DNA from 2 places in the Telluria sp. ZB4P34 genome. Region 2 is predicted to be linked to the other one. Evidence: predicted binding sites of a transcription regulator. Region 2 holds the regulator's gene; the other holds the start of a gene.
What was found. The regulator LexA, encoded in region 2, represses DNA repair genes until DNA is damaged. The targets are predictions, from matches to a motif close to ACTGTATNNNNATACAGT.

Region 1 (4,647 bases), 160 kb from region 2:
ACTGTCGCGTTCGGCAAGCATTGCACTGATCGGGATTTTCGCGACGGGCCTGGCCAGTGCCTGGCGAGGCCTTGGCGAATTCGATAACGCATTCGGTAATCCTTATGCCACGAGCCTACTTGTCAAAATAGTGTTGGTATGTTGTGCCGCGACGCTGGGCGGCCTGAACCGCTTCGTCGTCATGCCGACGATGTTTTTGCAGCTTCGCACCCTTACCGATGGCACCCAGTCCGGTGCGGGCCGCGAAACGTGCAATGAGGATGAGCCCGGCATGAGCACGACAGTCGGGGCAAGGACAGGCCAAGCGTTCGCGCGGGTCCTGCAAGTGGAAGCATTCTTCCTCGTTGCAGCAATCGTAGCGGCAGCATTTCTAAGCTCGACGCCACCACCAACGGCATCTTGACTACTTCTTCGTTCAAAGGAATAACAATGATAAAGACATCCCTGAAACAACTCGCACTGGCGAGCATCCTGGTTGCCAGCTCGGCTGCCAGTTTCGCAGCGTCTCCCAAGGAAACGCTTGCAGCGTTTCACGACGCGCTGGCAGCCGGCGATAAGGCGAAGGCCCTCAGCCTCCTGGCGCCAGAAATTGCAATCTATGAAGCCGGCTATGTCGAGCGCTCACGCGACGAATATGCAAGCCATCACCTGGGCGGAGATATGGATTTTGCAAAGGCCTCGACGCGCAAGGTGCTCAAGCAAACCGAGCGTATCGACGGCAACACCGCCGTTGTCTGGGAGGAGACGGAGACCAGCGGGACCTCGCGTGGCAAGCCGGTGCACGCTTTCGGTACCGGAACGGCGGTGCTGGAAAAACGTGGCGACGCATGGGCGATCATCCATGTGCACTGGTCATCCCGGAAAGCAAAGTAAGTAATTTTTCCTTGGTATCGCAGGAGCGCAGGATCAGCCCGGTACGCCTGCTTTGAATGATGCTCCGGCAAGGCGTCGCCTACAGGTCAAGCCGGCGCCTTGCTCCCGCAGTAGAGCCACACTGTACCCGGATGCCAGCTGAATCGTTCATGGGCCAGGCAGCGAGGCTTCCATGCCTTGAGCTGCTGACTAAACCAAAAGCGCAGCAGCTTGGGCAGTCGGCTGTACTCGCTATCCGAACAGGCCGTGCAAATACCAGCGCGGCTCGGCGTCCTCGCCCGCGCCGACGATGCGCTCGCGGTAGATCCAGTACAAGCTATGGTCCTGTCCTTCGGCAATGAAGTAATCGCGGGTCTGGGTCTCGCTCCACCAGCCGGCCTCGATGCGTTCGGGCGTCGAGGCCACCTTCAGGGGCGAGCCGTAGAAGGGCCGGTGGTTGCGCATCAGGAGCGCGATCGGCTTGGCCAGCAGCCAGCTCGGACGCGGCAGGCTGCCGACATCCGGCGGCAAGCGCGCCGCCTGCGCCGCCGGGCGCAGCTCCTGCTGCACCGGCACCCATTCGTTGGCGACTTCGGGCCGGTAATCGGCCTGCGGCAGCGCCTGCAGCACGTTGTCCGCTCCCAGCCGCGCCACCAGCAGCTCGAGCATGCGCATCCGGTCTTCCTCGCTGCCGCCGGGCTCCGGGAACAGCGATTCGGTCGGCGGCGCCATCGCCCTCACCTGCCGCGCTTCGAGCCCGAGCCCGATCACCGGCGCCGGCAATTCCTGCCGGGCCAGGCGCTCCTTCAGGAGGCGCACCAGGTGCTCGTCGCGCCAGCCCGGCTCGGCCAGGACGATCTCGAGCGGCGTCGGCGGCATCGCCACCCGCCCCCGTTCGTGTTCCATCAGCAGCGTGATGCGTTCCACCGCGAGCTGGCGCGCGCACAGCCAGCCGACCAGCTGCAGCACCAGGTGGTGGGCGCCGGCCAACAGCAGTTCAGCCTGCTCGATGCGGTCGAACAGCTCCAGCCGGGCCCGGAAACTCTCGGGCGGCGCGACCCATTCGAACAATTCGGGGCACAGGCCGTAGGCAGCGTCGAGCATATCGAGCAGCTCGCGTCCGCAGCGCCGCTGCAGGCCGGGGCGCGGCAGGCGCCGCAGTTCGGCCAGGCTTTCGCAGCCGATGCCCTCGAACCAGGCTCCAAACGGCCGGGCCGGAGGCAGCAGGGCCAGCGGCAGGCGGTCGAGGCGGCGTTCGAGCGAGGCCTGCCGTAAGGCACGCCCGGGGAAGCGGCCGCGCCCCGCTCCCCGCCCCGCTTCCGCCATGCTGCCATGGGCAGCCGCGCGCGCCAGCAGCCAGGCCGCGCGCGCCGTAGGCGCACAGCTGACCGATGCGGTGTAGCCGAGCGCGCGCAGGCTGGCGCGCACGCGCGCGCACAGGGCGCGGATGCCGCCGAACAGGCGCAGGCTGGCGCCGATGTCGAGCAGCAGCGTCGCTTCCTCGGCCAGTGCGACCTGGGGCGTGAACTGCAGCATCGCCAGCGCGACCGCGTCGAGCGCCTCGGCTTCGCGCGCCGGGCTGCGTTCGAGCAGCCGCGCTTCGGGCATGAGCATGAGCACGCCGCCGCGCCGCATGCCGGGCCGCACGCCCGCCGCGCGCGCCGCCGGCGACACTGCCAGCACGCGCTCCTGCTCCAGCACGACGCTGCCCGGGTCACTGCACCAGCTGGGGCTGAAGATGTCGAGCGCCAGCTGGGGTAGGGACAGGCCGATCCACAAACGCATGTCGTTGTACCAGGGAAGAAGTGAGGGGCAAACCAAGCGGAAGAAACAGCGGCGCGTCGCGCTGCGGCCCCCGGCGCTTGACGAAGTCGATGTGCATGCCGCCGGCCGCCGGGCGCAGCGCCAGGCGCAGGGGCGCGGGCGAAGCATCTTGCGCCGCGGCCAGCGGGCGGAGCATGAAGAACAGGGTTTCGCCGCTCTGCGCCGCCAGGTGCAGGCGGCGCAGGCTTTCGCCGCGCGCGTGGTTGGCCCAGAACAGCAGCGCCCCGCAGCTGCCGCTGCGCAGCACCTGCTCGGCCGCCCACAGCGCGTCGGCGCTGCGGCTGGTACGCAGCCACAGCAGTTGCGAAGGCTGCAGGCCCAGCGCGGCCAGCGCCAGGGCTTGCGGCGGATGGGGCGGCTGGAGCAGGACGATGCGGCGTTCGGCGCAGGCTTGCAGGGCCGGGCGCAGCAGGCGCATTTCGCCGATGCCGGGCTGTTGCAGCAGCAGCTCGACCAGGGTGCCAACGGGCCAGCCGCCGCCGGGCAGCTGCGGCGACAGCGCCGCATGCCCGGTGTCGACACAGCGCGTGCCGGCGCGCGCCAGCTGCGAGGCGCGCCACAGCGAAGGGTGCAAGGCTTCCGGCGCAACAGAGGACAATGCCCCCGGTGTGGATGAGGAATTCATAGGGATTGGTGAAAAAGTACTGTATAAACATACAGTACTCGCTGAGCCTGGATTTGGCAAGATGTATTCATTTTGGCCATACCACTTACCCGATTGGTATTGACAGAAGCTAAAGCTGCGAATACCCCGGAAAAGCCGCCCTGCTCTGCAATCCATGAAATAATGGCGGCTCGTCCATTTACACTCAGACAATGCTCAGACAATGATGAAGCTGTCTCATGCACGCCACGGAGCACGCCCGTGACCACCCTCCAGCTCACCGGCGCCATCCTGTTCGCGATCGCCCTCGTCCACACCTTTTCTACCAAGCTGTTCCATTCGCTGGCCAGGCGCCATCCGCGCCATGCCGGCCTGTTCCACCTGCTGGGCGAAGTCGAAGTCGTGTTCGGCTTCTGGGCTTTCGTGCTGGTGCTCGCCATGGCCTTGCTGGCCGGCAGCGCCGAAGCCGTTGCCTACGCTGAATCGCGCCACTATACCGAGCCGCTGTTCGTGTTCGTGGTGATGGTGATCGCCGCCTCGCGTCCCGTGCTCGACGCCGTGCGCGACCTGCTCGCGCTGCTGGCGCGGCTGGCGCCGGTGCGCACCGAGGTGGCCCTGTGCTGGCTCGGCCTGGCGCTGGTGCCCCTGGCGGGCTCCCTGATCACCGAGCCGGCCGCGATGACGCTGGCCGCCCTGATGCTGGCGCCCCAGGTATTCCGGCCCGGAATTCCCGAATGGCTGAAGTACGGCGCCATCGGCGTGCTCTTCGTCAACGTCTCGATCGGCGGCACCCTCACCTCGTATGCGGCGCCTCCGGTGCTGATGGTTGCCGGCGCCTGGGGCTGGGACAGCGCCTTCATGGCCGCCACCTTCGGCTGGCGCGCCGCGCTGGCGGTGCTGTTCAATGCCACCGTCATCACCCTGCTGTTGCGCCGCCACCTGGCGCCCGGCGCCGTGGTCGAGGACGTGCGCATGCCCTGGGTCGTGTCCGCGGTCCACCTGGCTTTGCTGGCAGGCGTGGTGCTGCTGGCCCACCACCCGGTGCTGTTCATCGGCCTGTTCCTGTTCTTCCTCGGCTATACCCAGGCCTATCCCAAGCACCAGTCGCCGCTGATCCTGAAGGAAGGCCTGCTGGTCGGCTTCTTTCTGGCCGGACTGGTGCTGCTGGGTGGCATGCAGCAGTGGTGGCTGCAGCCGCTGGTCTCCAGCCTGGAGCCGACCGCCCTGTTCTTCGGCGCGCTGGCCCTGACGGCAATCACCGATAATGCGGCACTGACTTACCTCGGTTCGCTGATCGAGGGCCTGTCCGACCATGCCAAGTACATGCTGGTGGCCGGGGCGGTCGGCGGCGGCGGACTGACCGTGAT
Region 2 (4,647 bases):
CGCTGGCGCAGATGCTGGAAGCCGACGACAGGGTGGCGGCGGTCCACTATCCGGGCCTGGCTTCGCATCCGCAACACGGCATCGTGAAGGAACTGTTCCGCAGCGCCGGTTCCCTGATGAGCTTCGAGCTGGTCGATTCCATCGACCCCTTCGACTACCTCAACCGACTGCAGCTCGGCATCCCGGCCAGCAACCTGGGCGACACCCGCACCCTGGTGATCCCGGTGGCGCACACGATCTTCTTCGAGATGGGGGCGGAGCGGCGCGCCAGCATGGGTATCGCCGAGTCGCTGATCCGGGTGTCGGTGGGCATCGAGGATACCGAGGACCTGCTGGCGGACTTCCGCCAGGCGCTCGACGCCTGACGATACGCACTGCGGACAAGGGCAGATCCGGGTTGCCGTTTTCATGGCGGCTACCGCGGGCTTGCTGTTTCGTAGGGTGGGCGGCTCCACCCGTGCGCTGGATCAGCGCTGGCGTCACCGCCGCCAGCGCGTTCAGACAGTGTTTGAGCTGCGCCTCAGCTCGAATGTGAGTTGAACGCGCGGGCGGCGTTCACGCCGCGGGTGTACCGGCCTCCGGGGTGTAGCCGCCCGCCCTACGAGAAGCGTGCCACGCTTTTTGTTTCAGCGGTTGAGCCGGGCCCCGGATTGCCGCTATCATGGGATTTCTTTTTCACCTCCTCGATCCGCCCATGAAGACCAAGCTGTTCCTTGCATCCCTGCTGCTGTGCGGCGCCGCCTATGCCGGCGAGCTGGAAGATGCCAACGCCCTGTTCCAGAAAAAGGACTACCCGGCGGCGCTGAAGATCTATACCAAGCTGGCCAATGCCGGTAATCCCGAGGCGCAACAGGCGCTGGGCCAGATGTACTGGTACGGCGAAGCAGGGCAGGTCGACGAAGCCAAGGCCGAGGCGCTGTTCAGGAAGGCGGCTGCGAAGGGCAACAAGGTAGCCGCCGCTTCGCTGGAACTGATGGACCAGCGCCTCAAGCGCAGGAAAGAGATCGACTACTGGATCAGCGGCTACGACGGCGAAGACCTGAAGTCGGGCGAATTCCGTTGCGTGGCGCCGCGGATCCCCGCGATGTCGAAGGTCAACGCGGACATCGACCGCATCGGTGCGGCGGTGGGCGTGTGGCAGCAGTGCTACAACAAGTTCGTCACCAACCTGAACGAGGCAATGCCCCTGACCAAGCGCATCCCTGCCGACATCCAGAAGCTGATGAACAAGGAAGAGGTCGAGAAGTCAACGGCCTACCTCGCGCAACTGCAGGAAAACCTGAGCGAGGAAGCGAAGGTGAGCTCGAAGCTGGTGCTGGCCGACTTCGCGGCGTGGCGCTCGGCGACCGAGGCCTACGTGGAAGAGCACAACAAGATGGTAAAGTCCGCCAAGAAAGACTCCTACTGGGCGGACAAGAAGATCCAATAAGCCGCCTGGCGGCGCGGCGCGGGTAAGCCCGCACCGGCCGCAGTCCAGCCTGAGTGCGAGCCTTAGTGCCAGCTGCGCATCAGGCCGACGGCCAGGCCTTCCAGTGCGAACTCGTCTTCCGGGCTCACCTGGATCACCTTGAAATCGGGATTTTCCGGCAGCAGCTCGACCAGGTTGCCGGTCTTGCGGTAGCGCTTGACCGTCACTTCCTCGCCCAGCCGTGCCACCACGATCTGGCCGTTCTTGGCGCTGTCGATCTTCTTCACCGCCAGGAAGTCGCCGTCGCAAATGCCGGCGTCGCGCATCGACCAGCCCTTGACCTTCAGCAGGAAGTCCGGCCGCGCCGAGAACATGGCCGCATCGACGGAATAGGTGGCTTCCACGTGTTCCTGGGCCAGGATCGGTGAACCGGCGGCGACGCGGCCGACCAGCGGCAGCGACATCATCAGGTTCGGCGGCGGCATCGGGACCTGTTCGACCGAGGCGCCGACGAGGCGGATGCCGCGCGAGGTGCCGGGCGAGATCTCGATCGCGCCCTTGCGCGCCAGCGCCTGCAGGTGCTCCTCGGCCGCATTGGCCGACTTGAAGCCCAGCTCGGCCGCGATTTCGGCGCGGGTCGGCGGGAAACCGGTGTTCTCGATCGCTTCCTTGATCAGGTTAAGGATCTGTTCTTGCCTTGGGGTGAGCTTGAGCATGGATGTTTTACGGCAAATGGTTGTAAGAGCAGACTGTATTTTTGTACAGTATTCTGATATACGCAAGGGCAAACACGGGAAAAGTGTGAAAAATTTGTGCAATGCGGTTCCGATGGACGTAACTGTGGCGGGATGCACGCATCATTCCTTGCTTCATGCCGGCTCATCTGGCTTCGCAAACACGCTCCACCTTCCCAACTGCACATTTTTCCGGCTATAATGTTCGGCTTACCCCTTCCCACACTCGTCTTGACGCCGAGGTGGGCATTTGTTTAAACGTCCTTAAGGAGTGTTGCATGCGTCATTATGAAATCGTTTTTATCGTCCACCCGGACCAGAGCGAGCAAGTCCCGGCGATGATTGAGCGTTACAAGGCCACGGTGAGCAGCCGCGGCGGTAACATCCATCGCGTGGAAGACTGGGGCCGTCGCCAGATGGCTTACCAGATCCAGAAGCTGCCGAAAGCCCACTACATCTGCATGAACATCGAGTGCGACAACGAGACCCTGGTCGAGCTGGAAACCGCATTCAAGTTCAACGATGCCGTCCTGCGTCACCTGACCGTCAAGATGAAGAAGGCCGAAACCGCACCGTCGCCGATGATGAAGTCGGTCCAGCGCGAAGACGCAGCCAAGAGCCACCGCGCAGAAGCAGCAGCCCCTGCCCCGGCCGCCGCCGCTGCCTAAGGTTTTCCTGAGGAATTCAGCAAGAAGCGACACAGCGCAGTGAACCGGTTCCAGCTCATCGCGACCATCGCGGAGCGAGACGTACTGCGTTTTACCCCGGCCGGCGTTCCCATCGTGGGCGCAATGCTGCAGCACAGTTCGCAGCAGCAGGAAGCAGGGGTGGCAAGGCTGGTCGAGTTTGAGCTTCCCGCGCTGGCCGCGGGCGAGATTTCAGGCAAGGTCGCCAGCGCCGAACTCGGCGCCGCTTACCGCTTCGAAGGATTCCTTGCAAGGAAAGGCCGCAACAGCAAAGCCTTGGTGTTTCACATCGTTGATTTCAGTGCCGCATAGTCGCCCAGCGACACGGCCAATTTAGATTACAGATACAGGAGCCTCAAAAATGGCATTCGGTAAAAAGTTCGACAAAAACAAAGCTAAAGAAAAACTCAAGCGCAAGCAGCAGAATCCGCTGTTCAAGCGCAAGAAGTTCTGCCGCTTCACCGCTGCAAACGTGGAACAGGTCGATTACAAAGACGTCGACACCCTGAAGGACTTCGTCCAGGAAAACGGCAAGATCATGCCGGCACGTCTGACCGGTACCAAGGCGCACTACCAGCGCCAGGTCGACACCGCCATCAAGCGCGCACGCTACCTCGCGCTGCTGCCGTACACCGACCTGCACCACGGTTAATCCGCGGCGAACAGATCAGAACTTCTGGAGAAAAAAATGCAAATTATCCTTTTGGAAAAAGTTGTTAACGTCGGCAACCTGGGCGACGTGGTCAAGGTCAAGGACGGTTACGCACGTAACTTCCTGATCCCGCAAAAGATGGCGCGCCGCGCCACCCAGGCTGCCGTGGCCGAGTTCGAAGTCAAGCGCGCCGAACTGGAAAAAGCAGCAGCTGCAAAGCTGTCGGCTGCCCAGGCGCAAGGCGAGAAGCTGAGCGGCATGACCGTCACCATCGCCCAGAAGGCGGGCGTGGACGGCCGTCTGTTCGGTTCGGTCACCAACTTCGACATCGCCGAAGCCCTGAGCAAGCAAGGCTTCCCGGTCGAAAAGGCGCAGGTTCGCATGCCGACCGGCCCGCTGAAGACCACCGGCGAATTCCCGGTCGCCGTCGCGCTGCACACCGACGTCGTCTCGGAAATCACCATCGCCGTCGTCGGCGAAGCTGCTTGATGAATGCACCAGGGGAGCTGCACTAAGCTTCTGTTGTAAAAACGAAAAGCCGGGCTTGCCCGGCTTTTTTTACGTCCTGAAAAACCGGTCATTTATGACAGCCGTATGACAGGAGAAGGTATAATGCCCGCCATGAATTCCCCAGCCGATCCGCAAGTCGACTCCCTGCGCATCCCGCCGCATTCCATCGAAGCAGAACAGTCCGTCATCGGCGGCCTGCTGCGCGATAATGCCGCGTGGGACCGCATCGCCGACTTCATGAACGCGGACGATTTCTACCGCTACGACCACCGCATCATCTTCGAACAGATGGTCCGCCTGATCAATGCCGGCAAGCCGGCCGACGTGATCACGGTCTACGAGGCTTGCAACAACCTCGGCAAGGCCGAGGAAGTGGGCGGCCTGCAATACCTGAACGCGATGGCGCAGAACACCCCGTCGGCGGCGAATATCCGCCGTTACGCCGAAATCGTCCGCGACCGCGGCATCCTGCGCAAACTCATCACCGTCGCCGACGAAATCTCGGGCAATGCATTCAACCCGCAGGGCAAGGAAGTCAAGCAGATGCTCGACGAAGCCGAGTCCAAGATCTTCGCGATTGCCGAAACGGGCTCGCGCGGCCAGCAGGGCTGGAACCCGATCCAGCCGCTGCTGACGCAGGTCGTCGAGCGCATCGAC

Region 1: imuA (translesion DNA synthesis-associated protein ImuA) is a predicted target of LexA. The motif match lies at 3,320-3,337, and genes of this name have one in related genera.

Annotation. Positions count from the first base shown of each region.
Region 1 covers NZ_JCASIF010000001.1:963,253-967,899, forward strand. Annotated here, with positions in the region: gene AC56KL_RS04270 (CopD family protein) at 1-403, shown strand, start outside; gene AC56KL_RS04275 (YybH family protein) at 430-873, shown strand; gene AC56KL_RS04280 (Y-family DNA polymerase) at 1,105-2,637, opposite strand; gene imuA (translesion DNA synthesis-associated protein ImuA) at 2,567-3,301, opposite strand; gene AC56KL_RS04290 (putative Na+/H+ antiporter) at 3,542-4,647, shown strand, end outside.
Region 2 covers NZ_JCASIF010000001.1:803,472-808,118, reverse strand. Annotated here, with positions in the region: gene AC56KL_RS03615 (cystathionine gamma-synthase family protein) at 1-365, shown strand, start outside; gene AC56KL_RS03610 (tetratricopeptide repeat protein) at 662-1,429, shown strand; gene lexA (transcriptional repressor LexA) at 1,492-2,124, opposite strand; gene rpsF (30S ribosomal protein S6) at 2,421-2,810, shown strand; gene priB (primosomal replication protein N) at 2,850-3,140, shown strand; gene rpsR (30S ribosomal protein S18) at 3,190-3,480, shown strand; gene rplI (50S ribosomal protein L9) at 3,517-3,969, shown strand; gene AC56KL_RS03580 (replicative DNA helicase) at 4,102-4,647, shown strand, end outside.